DNA from 2 places in the Pseudomonas sp. 05N432 genome. Region 1 is predicted to be linked to the other one. Evidence: predicted binding sites of a transcription regulator. Region 1 holds the regulator's gene; the other holds the start of a gene.
The links. The regulator sigma-54, encoded in region 1, starts transcription at its own class of promoters, with help from an activator protein. The targets are predictions, from matches to a motif close to ANTGGCATNNANNTTGCTNT.

Region 1 (5,007 bases):
CAATCGGCCCCAGCAGATTGGTCTCGTCATTGATGGCTTCGGCCAGCGAGCGGTTGGCGTTGCTCAGCGGATGCCGGCGGCGGGTTTCCGAGAAACGCTTGAGCAAGGTTTCTTCGTCGGCGTCCAGATACAGCACATCGCATTGGATGTGCCGACTGCGCACTTCTTCCAGCAGCTCCGGGAAGCGTGAAAGGTGGCTGGGCAGGTTGCGCGCATCAATGGAAACCGCGACCAGTGGTTGCGCCAGTTCGGTGTGAATCAGTGCGCGCTCGGCCAATTCCGGTAGCAGGCCGGCCGGGAGGTTGTCGATGCAGTAATAACCGCTGTCCTCCAGTACATCGAGGGCGGTGCTTTTACCTGAGCCGGAGCGGCCGCTGACGATGATCAAACGCATGATTAGTGACCGTTCTGCTCGTCGAGGACAACCTGGTACAAGGCTTCATTACTTTTTGCGCTGCGCAGGCGATCACGGACTTCTTTGCGATCGAGCATGCTGGCGATCTGGCGGAGCAGTTCCAGGTGCGCATCGGTGGCGGCTTGCGGGACCAGCAGAACGAATAGCAGGTCGACCGGAGCACCATCGATGGCGTCGAAATCTATAGGGGCGTCCAGGTGCATCAAGGCACTGATGGGCGACTCGCAACCTTTGAGGCGGCAGTGGGGGATGGCGATGCCGTTGCCAAAACCGGTGGAACCGAGTTTTTCACGGGCGACCAGACTCTCAAAGACATCCTGCATGGCCAGACCCGGCACTTCACGGGCGATCAGGTTGGCAATTTGTTCGAGGGCTTTCTTTTTACTGCCGCCCGGCACGTTCACCAAGGAACGGCCGGGGGTCAGGATGTTTTCAAGTCGGATCATGGGTTGGGAGTGTTAACGACCGGTCGCGCCCTGGAGGAGGCTCTGGGTCTTTTCCTTATGCTTTTTGAGTTGTTTATCCAGCTTGTCGGTCAGGGCGTCGATCGCGGCATACATGTCGTTATGCTCAGCGTTGGCGACCACTTCTCCACCGGGGATATGCAGCGTGGCTTCGATTTTCTGCAGCAGCTTCTCGACGGTCAACGTGACCTGCACATTGGTGATCTTGTCGAAATGCCTTTCTAATCGGTCGAGCTTTTCGCCGATGTAGATGCGCAGGGGTTCGGTCACTTCCAGTTGGTGTCCACTGATGTTGACTTGCATACAGCTTCTCCTTCGTTGCCAGTGCATAAGGCGGCAGGCTGGCTTGCCTGCCACTAGAGCGTGTCCGAAAAGCTTTCGAACACACCCTGGAACGCTATGGCGTAGCCCGTCACATCAACCGCTTGCGTTCGCTCGAAGGCGCGATCCCCAGGGACTCGCGGTACTTGGCGACGGTGCGGCGGGCCACCTGAATGCCTTGTGCCTCCAGTAAACCAGCGATCTTGCTGTCACTCAACGGCTTTTTCTGATTTTCCGCGGCAACCAGTTTTTTGATGATCGCGCGGATCGCTGTGGACGAGCATTCACCGCCTTCAGAGGTACTGACATGGCTGGAGAAAAAATATTTCAGTTCATAAATACCGCGTGGGGTATGCATGAATTTTTGCGTGGTCACTCGTGAAATCGTCGACTCGTGCATGCCGACCGCTTCCGCGATGTCATGCAGGACCAACGGCTTCATGGCTTCATCGCCGTACTCAAGGAAGCCGCGCTGGTGCTCGACGATCTGGGTGGCGACTTTCATCAGGGTTTCGTTGCGGCTTTGCAGGCTCTTGATGAACCAGCGCGCTTCCTGCAACTGATTGCGCATGAAGGTGTTATCGGCGCTGGTGTCGGCGCGACGGACGAAGCCGGCGTACTGCGGGTTGACGCGCAGGCGCGGAACCGACTCCTGGTTCAGCTCCACCAGCCAGCGCTCGTTGTCTTTGCGCACGATGACGTCGGGAACCACGTACTCGGCTTCGCTGGATTCGATCTGCGAGCCCGGACGCGGGTTGAGGCTCTGCACCAGTTCGATGACCTGGCGCAGCTCATCTTCCTTGAGCTTCATGCGGCGCATCAACTGGCTGTAGTCGCGGCTGCCCAGCAGGTCGATGTAATCGATTACGAGTCGCTTGGCCTCGGCCAGCCAAGGGGTTTTGGCGGGCAATTGACGCAGTTGCAGCGATAGGCATTCGCTGAGATTGCGTGCGCCGATACCGGCCGGCTCGAATTGCTGGATGCGATGCAGGACGGCTTCGATCTCGTCGAGCTCGATGTCCAGTTCTGGATCGAAGGCTTCGAGGATTTCCTCGAGGGTTTCGTCCAGGTAGCCCTGATTGTTGATGCAGTCGATCAATGTCACCGCGATCAGTCGATCGGTGTCGGACATCGGCGCCAGGTTCAATTGCCAGAGCAGATGGCTCTGCAGGCTTTCGCCTGCGGAAGTGCGAGTGGTGAAATCCCATTCGTCGTCATCGTTGCTTGGCAGGCTGCTGGCGCTGGTCTGGTAAACGTCTTCCCAGGCGGTGTCGACCGGCAGTTCGTTAGGAATGCGCTCGTTCCAGTCGCCTTCCTCGAGGTTATCGACCGTAGGCGCGGTTTCCTGGTAGGAGGGTTCCTGGATGTCGGTGTTGGGTTTCTGCTCGATATTGTCCGCCATCGGGTCGGCGTTATCGAAGTCGTCGCCTTCTTCCTGGCGTTCGAGCATTGGATTGGACTCCAGTGCCTCCTGGATTTCCTGTTGCAGGTCCAGGGTCGACAATTGGAGCAGGCGGATGGCCTGTTGCAGCTGCGGTGTCATCGTCAGCTGCTGGCCCATTCTCAAGACTAGCGATGGTTTCATGGCAGGGGCTTAACACCTTATTCGCCGGCGCACATGCGCCATCCACTACAGGGCGCCGGAGCGCCAAACATAAGCAAATTATATGCCTGAAACTGAAGTGTTTGCCTAGAGCGCTGTAACAATAAATACGTATAGTTTTATTGGGGCAAGCGCTCCGGCGACTGACCAGGCACCTCAGTGCTTACAGGCGGAACTCATGGCCCAGATACACTTCCTTGACCAGGTCGTTGGCCAGGATGGTTTCGGCGTCGCCTTCGGCGATCAGTTGGCCGTCGTTGACGATGTAGGCGGTTTCGCAGATGTCCAGGGTTTCACGAACGTTGTGGTCCGTGATCAGCACGCCGATACCCTTGGCCTTGAGGTGATGAATGATCTGCTTGATGTCGCCCACCGAAATCGGGTCCACGCCGGCGAAAGGTTCGTCGAGCAGGATGAATTTCGGCGCCGTGGCCAGGGCGCGAGCGATTTCCACACGGCGACGCTCGCCACCGGAAAGGCTCATGCCGAGGTTGTCGCGGATGTGGTTGATGTGGAATTCCTGCAGCAGGCTTTCCAGCTCTTTGCGACGACCGGCCTTGTCGAGTTCCTTGCGGGTCTCGAGGATGGCCATGATGTTGTCGGCGACCGAAAGTTTGCGGAAGATCGACGCTTCTTGTGGCAGGTAGCCGATACCCGCTCGTGCACGACCGTGCATTGGCTGGTGGCTGACGTCCAGGTCGTCGATCAGTACGCGCCCCTGATCGGCCTGGACCAGGCCCACGATCATGTAGAAGCAGGTTGTCTTGCCGGCACCGTTCGGGCCAAGCAGGCCGACGATCTGGCCGCTGTCGATCGACAGGCTGACGTCACGCACGACCTGGCGGCTCTTGTAGCTCTTGGCCAGATGCTGGGCTTTCAGAGTTGCCATTACTGGGCCTTCTGCTCGTCGGTTTTCTTTTTCGGCTGGATAACCATATCGACTCGTGGGCGCGGTGCGGTCACCGATGAACCGGTAGCGCGGCCTGCGTTAGCAACCTGCTTGACGGTGTCGTAGACGATTTTCTCGCCTTCAGTGGTGTTGCCTTCGTTGATCACCTTGGCGCGGTCGATCAGTACGATGCGGTTTTGCGAAGCATGGTACTGGATAGTCACCCCATAGCCCTGGACGGGTTTCGTGTCGGTAGGCTTTTGCAACTGCTCGAAATACGCCAGGTTGCCCACCGAGGTCACGACATCGATGTCGCCGGCCTTGGTGCGGGTAATGGTCACGGTGTTGCCTTTGATGATCATCGAGCCCTGGGTAATGATCACGTCACCTTTGTAGGTGGCCACGCCATTCTTGTCGTCCAGCTGAGCATCGTCAGCCTGAATGCGAATGGGTTGCTGGCTATCGTTCGGCAGAGCCCAGGCGCTCACGCTTCCCAGTGCTGCGCCCAGACTGAGCAAAATAGGGAGAGTTTTAACGAGCCTCATACTGTCCTCTTACGTTCGATAGCAGGTGTATCCTGCTGTCTTTCAAATACGCTTTCATTCCGTTACCCGTCGATACACCACCAGCGCCGTCGATTCTAACGGCTTGCTCGGTCTGCGCATATTGCTCTTGCGGGAATACCGTCATACGACTACTGGTAATCAGCATTGGACGGTTCTGCTCGTCCGTGCGTGCGATACGCACCGAGTCGATCAATTCAACTTCAGTACCGCCTGAATTGACCTCGCCACGCTTGCTCTGGACGTGCCAGGGGTACACGGTGCCCCGATACATGTTCAGGTCGGGGTTGGTCAGCAGGGTGATGTCGGTCGCCTTGACATGCTCGACCTTGTCGGACGTCAGGTCGTACTGCAATTTACCATCGGGCAGGAACTGCACGCTGTGGGCGTTGATGGCGTAATAGTCGATCTGGCTCTCGTCGACGTGTGCTACCGGCTTGTCGAGAAAGCGTTCGGGGCTGATGTTCCAGTAGCCAACGGCCACGAGCAACGCGGCGATGACCCCGAAAAACACTATGTTGCGAATTTTCTTGCTCAGCATAAGTGGCTCACAGGTACGCGGCATTAGCCGCTTCAAGGTTGCCCTGGGCACGCAGGATCAGCTCGCAGAACTCGCGAGCGGCACCTTCGCCGCCACGGGCCTGAGTGATGCCGTGAGCGTGTTCGCGGACGAAGCTGGCGGCGTTGGCCACTGCCATGCCCAGGCCAACACGGCGAATCACCGGCAGATCCGGCAGGTCGTCGCCCAGGTA
Region 2 (5,007 bases), on a different contig from region 1:
GCACGCCCGGCGAACGCTTGAGCGGCGCTGGTGTCGACTTCGGTGGAGCCCGGCGTGTAGGTCATGTGCTGGTTGAGGCCATGCATCAAGTCGATCAACGCTGTGCGATCACGCCGTTGGCGACATTGCTTCTCGGCGAATGCGCGTAACGCTTCATCCGCCTCGGTCAGTCGAGTGAAACGCAAGAACGGCAGCGCTGACTGGCTCTCATGCTCGGCCTCACGCAACTCATCGATGTCCACCAGCCCTCGTGCGCCGATGATGATTGCCTCATGCGGCTCGTCCATCGTCAGCACATGCAGGATGTTGCCAAACGGATCGAGTTGCGCACGCACTGGCCGCGGCAGGTCGAGCCGCCAGCTCAGTACGTGCTGACGCTCGCTGTCGTGAGGCGTCAATCGCAAATACTGGATGCTTGCCCGCACCTGATCTTCGTAGTGATAGGTGGTCTCGTGGCTAATGGAAAGTCTCATGCAGCCTCCAGATAGGAACTGTGTATGGCGTTGCCCAACTGGCGCACCAGCGGGATGAACTCGGTCAGCCAGGCGTGCAGGCCTTCGGCGAGGATTTCGTTGATGCCGGTGTATCGCAGCCGCGCATCCACTTCTGCTGCCAGACGTTGCGCAGGACGGCCATTGGTCCCCGGCAGGCTGGCGAGGATCTGGTCGATTTCCTCAGTGCAGGCACGCAGCGAACGCGGTACGTCGGCACGTAGCAGCAACAGCTCGGCGACGTGCCGCGCGCCAGGGGCGTCGCGGTAGATCTCGGTGTACGCCTCGAACGACGACAAGGCCCGCAGCAACGCACTCCACTGGTAATACGCATAGGCCGTACCATCGCTGACCGCCTCGGCCTGATCGCCGGCCATTTCGTAGCGGGCATCGAGCAGGCGCAGCGTGTTGTCGGCCCTTTCAATGAAGGTCCCCAGGCGAATGAAACGGAAGGCATCGTTGCGCATAATGGTGCCGTAGCATGCGCCCCGGAACAGGTGCGAACGTTCTTTGATCCACTCGCAGAAACGGCTCATGCCATAGCGACTGAGGCCCTGTTCGGCGATACCGCGAATTTCCAGCCAGGTCGCGTTGATGTTTTCCCACATGTCGGCGGTGATCCGCCCACGTACTGCATGAGCGCTGACCCGCGCGGCGCCGAGGCAACTGTAGATACTGGCCGGGTTGGCCACATCCAGGGCAAAAAAGTGCAGCAAGCGCTCGGCGTGCAATTGACCGTGGCGCTCCAGGTAATCGTCCAGCGTGCCGGTGATCAGCAAGGGCATCGCCAATTCGTGCAGACCATCGCCGCGGCCATCCTGCGGCATCAATGACAGCGAATAACTGATGTCGAGCATCCGTGCGAGGTTTTCCGCCCGCTCCAGGTAACGCGACATCCAGTACAAATCCGAGGCAGTTCTACTTAACATGGCAGGCTTCCTTCAATCCTCGACCACCCAGGTGTCCTTGGTTCCGCCACCCTGTGACGAATTGACCACCAGGGATCCTTCGCGCAGGGCTACACGGGTAAGGCCACCGGGGACGACCCGGGTTTCGCGGCCTGACAGGACAAACGGACGCAAGTCGATGTGCCGCGGGGCAATGCCGTTTTCGACAAACGTCGGGCAGGTCGACAGGGACAACGTCGGTTGGGCGATATACGCGTGGGGCTTGGCCTTGATGCGTGCGCGGAACGCTTCGATCTCGGCAGCGGTGGCTGCAGGCCCGACCAGCATTCCGTAACCACCGGAACCCTGGGTTTCCTTGACCACCAGTTCAGGCAGGTTCGCCAGCACGTGAGAAAGTTCTGACGGGTTGCGACACTGCCAGGTCGGCACGTTCTTCAGGATCGGCTCTTCGTCCAGGTAGAAACGAATCATGTCGGTCACGAACGGATAAACCGACTTGTCGTCCGCGACACCGGTGCCGATGGCATTTGCCAGCACCACATTGCCGGAGCGATAGGACGACAGCAGTCCTGGAACGCCGAGCATCGAATCCGGATTGAACGCCAACGGATCGAGGAAAGCATCGTCGAGGCGACGGTAGATCACGTCGACGGCTTTCGGACCGTCGGTGGTGCGCATGAACACCTTGTCGTCGCGCACGAACAGGTCCGCGCCTTCCACCAGCTCCACGCCCATCTCCCGCGCCAGAAACGCGTGCTCGAAAAACGCACTGTTGAAGCGCCCGGGAGTCAGTACCACGACACTCGGATTGTCCAGCGGGCTGGAACTTTTCAGCGTGTCGAGCAACAGGTTCGGGTAATGATCGATGGGCGCGATGCGCTGGGCGGCGAACAACTCGGGGAAGAGCCGCATCATCATCTTGCGGTCTTCGAGCATGTAGCTGACGCCACTGGGCGTGCGCAAATTGTCTTCGAGCACGTAGTACGTGCCGTCGCCATCGCGCACCAGATCGACGCCAGAGATGTGCGAATAGATATCGCGATGTAGATCCAGCCCTTGCATGGCGAGCTGGTATTGCTCGTTGGCCAGTACTTGTTCGGCGGGGATGATGCCGGCCTTGATGATGCGCTGCTCGTGGTACAGGTCGGCAAGGAACATGTTCAATGCCTTGACCCGCTGAATACAGCCGCGCTCGACGATCCGCCATTCACTGGCGGGGATGCTGCGGGGAATGGTGTCGAAGGGAATCAGACGCTCTGTCCCCTGCTCATCACCATAGAGCGTGAAGGTTATCCCGGCACGATGAAATAACAGATCGGCCTCGCGTCGCCGTTGTGCCAAAAGCTCGTCAGGCGTTTCAGCTAACCAACGGGCGAACTCCCGATAGTGCGGACGGACCAAGCCGCCAGCGTCGTACATTTCATCAAAATAGGTGCGGATCATGCCGTACTCCTTGTCACCCGGACACCCAGACTTCGCAAGGCCCGTGCCAGCGGCATAAACGCTTAACTATCAATCGGTTGGCTAATCGTCGAAGACACGCCGCACCAATCCTGTGCAGCCAATGCCTCAACCTGTTCGTCCCTCGCTTCATTGCGAAGCAATGCTCATGGTCATTACCGGCATAGCCAGAGTTGGTTTCACGGCCTGTGCGCGGTTGCGATCCTTTGACTTCTCAATGTCCGAAAACGAAAACGGCCAACCCTGAGGTCAGCCGTTGCTGAGTGTTGTCGCTGTTCATAGTGTTATGCGAGTAGCCCTCGTACCTCCTGCTTGACGCCCCATCCTTCGATAATCCCACCCAAAGGCTCGACCACCGCCTCAAAGTCCTGCTCGAAGTCGCCGATGCCGCCATAAGTGGCGTACATCACCTTGCTCAACTCCAGATGCCAGGCACCGTCATCACGCACGCTGACCTGCGCATTCAAGGATTCACCGCGAAAATGCCCTGCCGCCCTGCGTGCCCGCTCCTCATCCGGGAAAATGGCGTAGAACTCGATGGGATGGAACCGTGAAAAGTCAAAACCGCCTTCTTTCATGCGGCGCAGCACACTGCTGCTGATGTCTTCTTGATAGGCTGTGCTCATGAAACGTCCTCCTCAAACTGATGGATAGACTTTCCGTACTCCCTGCGCCCGCAACCGAATGGTGAGGGCGATACGGCAATCAAATTGCCGCCGGGAAACAAGCATGTAGCTGACAAGACCAGACCTTAGCGATCCATTCGCTGATCTCGTTTGCAGAGTAGCCCCAAGTCAGAGTTGCTGCCAAGGCCTGTTTGCGAGTCGCATCAAGTGGTTATGCAATTGGCGTGATACTGAGAATTTCAATGCTGTTCTGATCTTTCAGGCTTTTGACCGTCGGGTCCTCGGTTCGCCCCTCCAGATCATTGAGATCGAGCTCGGCCGGAACAGGGAGGAGTTTTGAGCGAATCAATTGCGCGGCCCGCTCCATCGTGGGTTTTTGTTCGCAATCGAATTGCTCCACGGTCTGCACGCCGTGATCATCTACGAAGGTGACTTCCCACTTTTGCATCGGTGCCTCCTTGGTAAAACCCACAGATGGGCTTACAACATCTCGACCCCGAATACCGGAAAATCGTTCCTCCTGAATCCATCGGTTTGATATGAAAAAGGCCGCCGGTTGGCAGCCTCTTTGCCAAAAGCACGGTATTACTTCTCGGCGCGTGCTTTCAGGGCTTTCAAGGTATTGAAGGGTGCATCGACCACAAACTTGTTGGCCAGCCACGACGGCACGCTACCACCTGGCTCGGTGTGAACCTGATAGGTCACTTCGACCTGGTCTGTACCTTTTGGAACAAACTTCCAGAAGCCTTGAACCTGGGTCACACGAACAAAACCTTTTTCTTCAGGCAGGTAGGTCGGCACACCTTCAAGCTTACGCGTCAGGCTGCCATCGGCGCCCTCGACAGTGGTCACGTGCAATACCGAATCACGCGCGGTCACCGGCCATGGAGTGCTGAACTGAGTGTAGGTCCAGCTTTGATCACCTTCGTGCTTGAGCAACTTCTGCACCTTGCACTCATGAATCCAGGCACACGCGCCGGGCACGTCTTCCTGAAGCGCGCGCAACTTGGCCACGGAGGTCTTCATTACGGTCACACCGCGATAGGCCTTGTACTGAGACCCGGCGACTTCACTCAGGGAAACCTTGATTCCGTCCTCATCCTTGGCAGTTTTCCAGTCTTCAGCCTGGGCTGTCGTGGCCAGCAGAACCGTCAAACCACACAACACAGCGACACGATGCAGCGAACCCATAGTCTTATTCCTTATTGTTGAAGTTCCGTTCGTTGAACACACTACGCCGCGGTCATTTTCTCCCACCAACCGATCAACTTGATGGCTTCTTCCCGGCTGTCGCCGCACACCTCGACATCCGCCTGAAACGCACCACAGACCGCTGGCCGTTCAGGCTTGCCGAAAATACTGCACAGATTATCGACAGACAGTTGCACACAACGTTCTCCCGCGGCTTTGCCATTTGGCATGCCGGGGATGGGTGTGCTGATGGAAGGGGCAATGCAACAGGCGCCACAGCCTTCACGGCAGTTCATGACGACACGCTCCTCGCGACGGGTAATGTGTTGA

Region 2: the regulator sigma-54 is predicted to act here: its motif matches at 2,874-2,893, upstream of AC1DHT_RS08860 (circularly permuted type 2 ATP-grasp protein).

What each region holds. Positions count from the first base shown of each region.
Region 1 covers NZ_JBFTMM010000014.1:68,538-73,544, reverse strand. The annotation lists gene rapZ (RNase adapter RapZ) at 1-394, opposite strand, end outside; gene ptsN (PTS IIA-like nitrogen regulatory protein PtsN) at 397-861, opposite strand; gene hpf (ribosome hibernation-promoting factor, HPF/YfiA family) at 874-1,182, opposite strand; gene AC1DHT_RS16240 (RNA polymerase factor sigma-54) at 1,292-2,785, opposite strand; gene lptB (LPS export ABC transporter ATP-binding protein) at 2,967-3,692, opposite strand; gene lptA (lipopolysaccharide transport periplasmic protein LptA) at 3,692-4,237, opposite strand; gene lptC (LPS export ABC transporter periplasmic protein LptC) at 4,224-4,796, opposite strand; gene AC1DHT_RS16220 (KdsC family phosphatase) at 4,804-5,007, opposite strand, start outside.
Region 2 covers NZ_JBFTMM010000006.1:176,061-181,067, reverse strand. The annotation lists gene AC1DHT_RS08870 (transglutaminase family protein) at 1-473, opposite strand, end outside; gene AC1DHT_RS08865 (alpha-E domain-containing protein) at 470-1,420, opposite strand; gene AC1DHT_RS08860 (circularly permuted type 2 ATP-grasp protein) at 1,433-2,842, opposite strand; gene AC1DHT_RS08855 (ribonuclease E inhibitor RraB) at 3,145-3,486, opposite strand; gene AC1DHT_RS08850 (hypothetical protein) at 3,698-3,934, opposite strand; gene AC1DHT_RS08845 (START domain-containing protein) at 4,072-4,677, opposite strand; gene AC1DHT_RS08840 (YkgJ family cysteine cluster protein) at 4,719-4,973, opposite strand.